One region of the Mucilaginibacter pocheonensis genome, then DNA from elsewhere that is predicted to be linked to it. Evidence: riboswitches for the same ligand, from Rfam matches in the RefSeq annotation. Region 1 holds a riboswitch; the other holds the start of a gene.
The links. Region 1 has a riboswitch for cobalamin ahead of J2W55_RS16015 (TonB-dependent receptor plug domain-containing protein). Riboswitches for the same ligand answer to the same signal wherever they lie in the genome.

Region 1 (4,974 bases):
GGTTATCCAGCCTCCGCCAAAAGCTATAAACCGTATGCCTGGGTTTATTTACGGTAAATGACGACCGGATATTTACATTGACCGGATTGGTTGAGAGTTTACCAATGCGTTTATACAATTCACAATGCCCGGTAATGCCTCGGTTTAAAAGATACCCACCTGCGCTAATTTTAATGACGCTGCTTAAAGGGTTTGAAAAGATATTTTTAAAACCCGAAATTCCCAGCTTAACACCTCCTATGATGGATGTATAACGCTCTGGCCAGTTAATATTTACCCTGTCATCACCATAAAGTACCGGATAGTTATCGGTATATTTTACTATTGTAGTTGCCATAGTATTATTTAATAAGTGTAAGAATTAAACAGTATATACTACGGTAAGTTTTGAGTTAAGTTAATTTTGTTTAACTGTTTTGTAATTAAATTTAAATTTAGTTAAATCTGGCAAGTGTTTTTTGGGCCTTTTCAATTCATACTGATAAATAACACGCCCCAGGTTTTTTAAAAATGGCAGGCAAACGGTAGCATATTCATATTTATTGTCGTTATAAATGCCGTCTTCATTTGATTGCACTACGGCAGTGAGCATAAACTCCGTTTTAGTTTTAAAATCAACAATATAAGCGTTGTCAATATCATAGCCATAACTATCGCCCACTTTATTAAATATCCTGATGCCGGGTTCAGGGGTTGCCGTACTGTCGCCGCCATAGAACAGGAATTTACAGTAGGCCGGGAAAAATTCAGGCCTGTTATAAGTGGGCTTTATATTTTCGGTAGGAAACATGCTCATATAACGGTATATAAAACTATAATCGGCCTGGGTTAAGTTATAACGCTGCTCCTTTGGAAAAACTTCCGGGAAGAGCAGCCGCTTCAATACCTGTTGCTGATCGGCAATGGAGTACACATTCTTTTGGCTAAAATCAAACGGCTTGTTCACCAGCCGGTTGCTACTGTCTAAATAAGCTTTACCCTGTATCAAATTTTCCAGTTGCATGGGGTAATTTAAACTATCGTACATCGCCACCTTTTTATAAATTACATTACCCTTGTTATAAAAAGTTATTGGGTTGGTGTGCCTGGTACTTTCTCCGGCATCGCCAACGGCCAGCCTGCCAATTATGCGGGTGTTATATAAGCGGTATTTTTTTAATTTACGGTTGATCTCGGCACGACCAACAAACTCATAAAGGCGATTAAAAGCATCATTATCGCTTACCAGCAGTATTTTTTTTATATAGTTCTCAATACTTGGCAGACCATCGGCTGATGAGGTATCCGTTGTTACTTTGGTTTGCCCTGTAAACGCGCTATCTGTTATCATTGCTGATTGTTTATTCAATCCGGTAATGCGCAGTTCGTTTAGCTTCTCAAGCGCGAAAATAGCAGTTGGTAGTTTAACCGTGCTTGCCGGGTAAAAGTAATGTTTAGCATTAAGTCGGTAACTGTATGATTTAAAGTGCGGTACGTTATTTTTATCCCGGTTAATTTGCGTGTATAGAATCTGTATCTCGTTTTGGGTAGGATGGTTCAGTATGCTTCCAAATAACTCCGGGTGGCTTTGAAAAAGTTTTTTCAGGAAAACGGTGTCGGGTTGCTGGGCAAAACAGGGGATGCTGCTTAATAGCAATAATAGGATACTATATAATTTCATCTGCATAAATATAGTGATTGTTAATTTGCAGTTATTAATACTTATCCTACTTTTGCTGTGCTTTTGGTTTCATACAGTGTATTTTGCTGTAAACGAATTAAAAGGGAATACGGTGAAGATCCGTAACTGTCCCGCAGCTGTAAGCTCTTTAACCATTGTCCATTCTTATTGTCACTGTCCGGAGATATAATCGGGACGGGAAGACAGGGCACATGGGGAGTAAGTCAGAACACCTGCCAAAGCGCTGTTGTTATTCATAGCTTTCGGGGATTGAGGCTTGAATGTGAAATCATCTTCATTTGCTTGTAGTGTGTTTTCATTTCAAAGTTCTGTTCCTTAGCTTGATGTTTTGGGCTTATCAGGATGAAAAAAACTTTACGCTGTTTTTATAAATGCATATTGATTTCAGGGGCTTGCGGTACTATACTTATCGCATTGCCTGGCAGCGCATGGGCTCAAACAGACACTTTGAAAAAAATAAAAGAGGTAACCGTTTCGGCATCAGGCATCCCCCAAATACAAACCATTAACCCGGCACAACAGGTTTCAACAATTGATTTTACCCGCCAAAGCGCTTTTACCGTGGCCGACGCCATCCGGAATTTTGCAGGGGTGAACATTAAAGATTACGGCGGCATAGGAGGACTAAAAACCGTGCTGGTACGCAGCCTGGGAGCCAATCATACGGGCGTGTTTTATGATGGGGTGCAATTAAATGATGCGCAAAACGGTCAGATAGATCTGGGGAAACTTAATTTGAATAACGTTCAGTCAATAACGCTATATAATGGGCAGCCCGATGATATTTGCCAGCCCGCACGGGCTTTTGCTTCGGCAAGTGTATTGTATATAAAAACCATAAGGCCTTCGCTTAACGATGTCAAACCTTACCAGGCCCTTGTTGGTATCAAGGGAGGGTCATTCGGTTTAATTAATCCATATGTTCAATGGCAGCAGCGTATTGGCAAAAATTGGTCGGCAATTGTTAATTCCTATTTTGAAAAAGCTAACGGTCAGTATAAATATAAAGTTAACGGCGACGGATCTGATACTCTGGCTACTCGACGCAATGGAGATATAAAAGCACAACAGGCAGATGCTGCTTTATATTGGGCAAAATCAGACAGTAACCAGTTTAATCTCCACTTAAATTATTACAACTCAGACAGGGGCTTACCAAACGCCGTGATCTATTATAATCCTTACTCCAAACAGCGGGTACACAATCGTGATATGTTTATGCAGGCCGGGTATGAAAAAATATGGAACAGCAGCCTGCACTTGCTTATAAATACAAAACTTTCCAGACTTTACACGCACTATACCGACCCTGACTTTTTAAACAATGCAGGCGGATTAAATTATACTTATATTCAAAAGGAGGTGTATCAGTCGGCCACGTTAGCTTATCATATACAGAGTAACTGGGAAATATCCTACGCAACAGATTTTGCATACACCAGGCTGGATGCAAATGTTAACAACTATGCTTATCCATCCAGAAGTACGTTGCTTAATGTATTTGCTTCAAACCTGGTGGTTGGGAAATGGCGTTTTCAGGGGAGCTTGCTTAACAGCTACATCAGCGAGTCAGTTAAAGCAGGCAAGTCATCCGGTTCGCGTTCGGTATATTCACCTACTTTGATGGCGAGTTTTAAGCCGTTTGAAAAATCAGGATTTCAATTAAGGGCATTTTACAAAAGCGCGTTCAGATACCCTACATTTGATGAGTTTTATTATTTCGCAACACCGGTAAGAAACCTTCGGCCGGAGTTTGCCAAACAATTTGACCTGGGTGCAACGTATTCCAAATCACTCAATTCATGGCTTGATTATGTTACTTTTACAGCAGATGCTTATTATAACAATATAACAGACAAGATATTATCCATACCTAATCAAAACCCTTACATATCATCTATCACCAACCTGGGCAAGGTAGATGTAAAAGGTATTGACATCGGTGTAAAAACACAATCAAAGCTTAACAACGGGTGGAGGGCCTTATTTACCGCAAATTATAGCTTTCAAAAGGCAATTGATGTGACCGATCCATCAGCTTCGGTTTACCTGGAGCAAATTCCGTATACCCCCAAGCATACTGTAGCTTTTAATGCAGGTATTGATTATAAAAAGCTGGGCCTTTATTATAACCAGGTAATATCCTCATCGCGTTATTATAGCGGCGAAAATTTACCTGAAAACCTGGTGCCTGGTTACGCTGTTAGTGATTTATCGGCTGTTTACAACTTTACAATCCATAATAACACATTAACAACCTCATTAGAGGTAAATAATTTATTTAATACCAATTACGCCGTAATCAGGAGCTTTCCCTTGCCCGGCCGTTCTTACAGACTTACCGTTCAAATAAAAATTTAATCTGACAAATATGAAACAACTCAAACTCAAAAGCTTATTTATCGGCCTTACAGCTGTGATCTCATTTACATCATGCCATAAGGACAAGAAAATAGAACCCGACGACACAACAAATCCCCCTGTAAATGAAGTAGCTGGTATATATGTACTTAATCAAGGTAAATTTAATAGTAACAACAGTTCGTTAACTTATTATGACGTAACCAGTAAATTGCTGGTGGCCGACCAGTACAAAGCAGTGAACGGAAGCGGTATTGGCGATACAGGTAATGACCTTAAAGTATATGGCTCTAAAATGTACATTGTGGTAAATGTATCAAGTACGGTAGAGGTAGTGAACGCTAAATCGGCAAAGCTGATTAAAAATGTAAGTTTTTTTAACGGGGCAGTAGCCCGCCAGCCCCGGTCTGTCGCATTTTATAAAAACAAAGCTTACATCACATCTTATGACAATACCGTTGCTGTAATGGATACCGCTACGTTAGAGGTTAGTAAATACATAACTGTTGGCCGTAACCCAGAGCAACTGGTTGTTTCAAACGGCAAGCTTTATGTGGCCAACTCCGGTGGTTTGGATTTTGGAAATCCTGATAAAACAGTTTCGGTTATTGACCTGGCCACAGATGCAAAGATCAAGGATATTCCTGTTGGACTTAACCCAATTACGGTAGCAGCCGACAGTTATGGCGATGTATTTGTGGTAGGCTTTGGCAATTTTGGCGATGTACCTACTTTAACAATTATCAACAGTACTACTGATCAGGCAAGTGCACCGGCCCCTTTCACGGCTGCTTTTGCCACGCCTATGGCCATATCAGGTGATTTTGCATACTTCATAACCTCTGATAACAAAATACAAAAGTATGACGTGAAAGCGAAAACTATAGTGAGCGGCAACTTTATAACTGATGGTACCGTAATAACTACGCCCT
Region 2 (4,974 bases), on a different contig from region 1:
TGTTGGTTTCAACCATTTTCTCTAAATCGCTGTTACTCAGGACACTATCCGGAACATAACCACCTACGCCCCTTATAACCGCGCTACTCTTTAATCTCATAAATACTCAAATTCTTCAAAAAACAGGCAATTATACGCAAATTGCCTGTTTTACCCGTCAGGAAACTGTTGTTTCTACAACTAACTGACGAAGTTGTTTTGCTGCTTTCACCATATTTACCAGCGCGGTTTGGGTTTCGGGCCATTTACGGGTCTTTAAACCGCAATCGGGATTAACCCATAAATTTCCGGCCGGTAATAATGCCGAGGCTTTTTCAAGCAGGTTTGCCATCTCGTCAACCGTAGGTACCCGCGGCGAATGAATGTCATACACGCCGGGCCCAATTTCATTTGGATATTTAAAATTGGCAAAAGCTTCCAGCAATTCCATCTGTGAGCGCGAAGTTTCAATGGTGATCACATCAGCGTCCATATCTGCAATGTGGCCTATAATGTCATTAAATTCACTGTAGCACATGTGGGTATGTATCTGCGTTTCGTCATGCACCCCGCTGGCCGAGATACGGAAGGCGCGCACCGCCCAGTGCAGGTAAGCAGCCCAGTCTTTTTTACGCAACGGCAAACCTTCGCGTATGGCGGGCTCATCAATTTGTATAACCTTGATGCCTGCTTTTTCAAGGGCTACAACCTCATCGCGAATGGCAAGGGCTATCTGGTAAGTGGTTTCTGACCGTGGTTGGTCGTCGCGCACAAACGACCATTGCAGAATGGTTACCGGACCAGTTAACATCCCTTTCATCAATTTGCTGGTATTGGCCTGAGCAAAGCTGCTCCAGCGTACGGTCATGTCTGCCGGGCGGCTTACGTCGCCATAAATTACCGGTGGTTTAACACAGCGGCTGCCGTAGCTTTGCACCCAACCATTTTTGGTAAACAGAAAACCATCCAAACGCTCGCCAAAGTATTCCACCATGTCGTTACGTTCAAACTCGCCATGAACAAGCACATCAAGGCCAATTTCCTCCTGCCAGCGAATAGCATCAATGGTGGCTTTTTCAATTTGCTCATCATACTGTGCAGGTGTTAACTCGCCCTTTTTTAGTTTTGCCCTAAGTGAGCGGATATCATCTGTTTGTGGGAATGAGCCTATGGTAGTTGTAGGGTAAAGCGGCAAATTAAAACGTTGTTGCTGTATTTTTTGACGGGTACCAAACGCGCTGTTGCGTTGCGCATCGGCATCAGTAATGGCGCCGGCGCGTAATTTTATTTCCTGCTTATGAATTAGTTTTGACAGGTTGCGGCTTGATATGGCCTGTAAGTTAGTTTGCAGCAATCCATTATCGCCGTCAATAATTTGAGCAAGTTCGCTAACCTCGTTCAGCTTTTGTTTGGCAAAAGCCATCCAATTTTTTATTTCAGGATCAATAGCTGTTTCCAGGTCGAGATCAAAGGGTGTATGCAGCAGGGAGCATCCCGGCGCTATCATTACTCTGTCTTTACCGACAACAGCTATTGCCTTTTTAATGTGTGACAGCGATCTGATGTAATCATTTTTCCAGATGTTACGCCCGTCAACCACACCTAACGAGAGGCTGAGCTGCTCCGGCAGCAGCGTAAGTACTTTGTCTAACTGTTGCGGCGCGCGTACCAGATCGATATGCAGGGCGCTTATCGGCAGGTTTACCGCCAGCTGAGTATTATCCTGCAGGCTTTCAAAATAAGTGGTGAGCAGCAATTTGATGTCAGGGCAGCTTTTGCTGATCTCCTTGTAGGCATATACAAAAGCTTCCTTTTCGGCTTCCGTAAGATCAAGCGCCAGGAAAGGTTCATCTATTTGTACCCAAACCGCTCCATAACTTTTTAACCTTTTTAAAACTTCAATGTATACCGGCACCAGTTTTTTGATAAGATCGATCTTGTTAAAGCCCGCCTGCTTTTCCTTGCCGAGTAACAGATAGGTCACGGGGCCTATCAGCACCGGCTTTGGTGTAGTAACGGTATACTGTTTGGCCAGGATAAATTCATCGAAAACCTTTTCAGAAAACAGTTTAAACTGCTGGTTTTGTACAAACTCAGGCACAATGTAATGGTAGTTGGTATCAAACCATTTGGTCATTTCCATAGCGGTTATATCAAGACCATCTTTTTGATAACCGCGGGCCATGGCAAAGTAAAGGTCGATCTCGGTATTGGCTTTATTTTTAGTTAAAACCGGGCTGTAACGTTCGGGAATTACACCAAGCATAAGTGAGGTGTCCAATACCTGGTCATAAAAACTAAAATCATTACAGGGGATCAGATCAATACCGGCATCTGCCTGGGTTTTCCAATTGGCGACGCGCAGTTTACGGGCAACGGCAAACAGCTCTTCGCGGCTGATTAAACCGGCCCAGTACTGTTCACTTACCTTTTTGAGTTCACGGAGGGCACCTACACGAGGATACCCGAGATTGTTTTTGAGCATACGCATAAAACTTTTTTGGTTAAACATTAAATTGAATTAATGCTCCTTACGGTTTTCGGTATACTTTCGGGAAATGGTAATAAAAGGTAAAAGCTTAACTTATGGGCACTTGTGCACCCACGGGCTATTCTTTTTCTTTGACTACTGCTTCAAAACGCGAAAGCATTGTCTTTTATACAATGGGCAAGTATCCTGGCTTGTAACATTGCTGCCATCCTTCTCATCCCGATGGGCCGGGACAATGGATCTGGTTAAAGGCATCAATTTTTATAGTTACTTACAGTTGCGCGACAGCCCGTGATTTGCACACGGTTCCTTATTATTCCCTGCCCGGTAAGGCAGGAAACCACACTGCTGAAAAAAAGTAAAGAACTTTATCAGTCGCAAATATAGGCTTTAATGCAATACGGTTTTGAAAAATTAGCGGCAGCCGGCAAGAAATGCCATAGGACCGACTCACCCGATCTGCGCTTCGCTGGATCACCCTCTCTCCGCCTGCGGCGCAAAGAGGAAATTCACAAGACAGATAAAAGATAATTAGATAAAGGATCAAAGAAAAGACCACTCCTCCTCAACCCTTTTTATGGCGAAGCCATAGAGAGGGTCGCCCAGCGAAGCGTAGGCGGGGTGAGTCTACCCCGCGTTCAAATATCCAGCCTTGTTTTCATGAAATAATGAGCCCATCACCATGCTTCGACAAACTAACCATGATGTGTTTGCTATTATACCGGAAAATCAAGACTTACTAAGATAAACTTTGAAAAGATGTAAGCAGGGATCGGGATTGGGTTGTGCAAATGTGCATGTATTAAACATGCACATTTGCAGGTTTTACATTTAACCCTTTTTAAAATACCTGTTTTTAATAAAGGATTTAACCAGGATGCCCGCCACACTACAGGCAACCAGCAGATAAACGATCAGAATGTGTTTTTGCATTTAGTTTTATAATTTCCTTAAATGTAACGGATATGATACAAGCAATGCAAGTGATTTGAAAAATAATCTTTTAACCAGATGGGATGAAAAGTCAGCGGAGTGTCATTTAAAGCTTTGTTTAAGGGGTAATAACATTCAGGCACCAAGCCTAAAAACCTTGATAGTACGCCCGTAAACTTGCTTTAAGGTGGGGTATCAATTATACGGGTGCCAAAAAAATTCATCATGCCAAAATGTATGGATAAATTGTACTTCCTTCATGCAATAACAAATCTTTAGATTTGAATCAACGAAAAACATAAATCAACATTATTATGATACAAGCCAAAGCATATGCAGCCCAAAATCCTGAAACAGATTTAGCACCCTGGGATTTTGAACGCAGGGAAGTTGGACCACATGATGTTCAGCTGGAAATATTATTTTGTGGTGTGTGCCACTCTGATCTCCATCAAATAAAAAACGAGTGGTTTTCGGGGATATTCCCCATGGTACCGGGCCACGAAATTGTGGGCAAGGTTATTAAAGTAGGCGATCACGTTAAAAAATTCAACTCAGGCGATCTTGCGGGCGTTGGCTGCATGGTTGACTCCTGTCAGGTTTGCGAAAACTGTAAAGACGGACTGGAGCAATATTGCCTGGAAGGAAATACACAAACATATAACAATAAAGGACGGGATGGCGTACCAACCTATGGAGGTTACTCTAATACCATTGTAGTTCGTGAAGAGTTTGTGCTGCACATATCTGATAAACTGCCACTTGCAGCCACTGCACCCTTGCTTTGCGCCGGCATTACCACTTATTCTCCGCTGCGCCACTGGAAAGTTGGCAAAGGGCATAAACTGGCTATTTTAGGTTTGGGTGGCCTGGGCCACATGGGCGTAAAATTTGGTGCAGCCTTTGGTGCCGAAGTAACTGTTTTAAGCACATCGCCGTCAAAAGAAGCCGAAGCCAAAGCATTAGGCGCGCATCACTTTGTGGTAACGTCTGATCCGGAGCAGTTAAAAGCGGTTACCGGTTCGTTTGATTTTATCCTTGACACCGTATCGGCCGAGCATGATATGAACCTTTACCTGTCGTTATTAAGAACAAACGGCACATTAATAGGCGTGGGTGTACCATCACAACCTTATTCTGTTCATCCGTTCTCGCTGCTGGCTGGTCGTAAAAGTATGGCAGGTTCAGGCATCGGAGGCATTCCGGAAACTCAGGAAATGCTCGATTTTTGCGCCGAGCATAATATCGTTTCAGATATAGAGATAATAGATATAAAAGACATTACCGCATCCTATGCGCGCATGCTTAAAGGCGACGTGCGTTATAGGTTTGTGATTGATATGGCTACGCTATAATTTCAGATAACCACCTTACAAAAAAGAGCGCCTGTTTTAACCAGGCGCTCTTTTTTATTAAACTATTACTGATCCAGTCCGCCCCGTCGGGTTGCCTTGATCTGTGCAGGCCATTTTATGCCCTCGGTTTTAGTGGTTGATGTTTTTGCCGGGTCCTCACTGGCCATGTAGGCCATAATAGCGGCTAACATGGCATTGTTGCTCAGATCGTCAAAA

Region 2: another riboswitch for cobalamin. It lies ahead of metE (5-methyltetrahydropteroyltriglutamate--homocysteine S-methyltransferase); the one in region 1 lies ahead of J2W55_RS16015 (TonB-dependent receptor plug domain-containing protein).

The regions. Positions count from the first base shown of each region.
Region 1 covers NZ_JAVDUU010000003.1:613,608-618,581, reverse strand. Annotated here, with positions in the region: gene J2W55_RS16025 (SRPBCC family protein) at 1-337, opposite strand, end outside; gene J2W55_RS16020 (serine hydrolase) at 398-1,660, opposite strand; cobalamin riboswitch at 1,707-1,915, shown strand; gene J2W55_RS16015 (TonB-dependent receptor plug domain-containing protein) at 2,024-4,042, shown strand; gene J2W55_RS16010 (DUF5074 domain-containing protein) at 4,053-4,974, shown strand, end outside.
Region 2 covers NZ_JAVDUU010000001.1:1,090,416-1,095,389, reverse strand. Annotated here, with positions in the region: gene J2W55_RS04530 (beta-ketoacyl-ACP synthase III) at 1-100, opposite strand, end outside; gene metE (5-methyltetrahydropteroyltriglutamate--homocysteine S-methyltransferase) at 158-2,464, opposite strand; cobalamin riboswitch at 2,630-2,831, opposite strand; gene J2W55_RS04520 (NAD(P)-dependent alcohol dehydrogenase) at 3,718-4,758, shown strand; gene J2W55_RS04515 (M20/M25/M40 family metallo-hydrolase) at 4,824-4,974, opposite strand, start outside.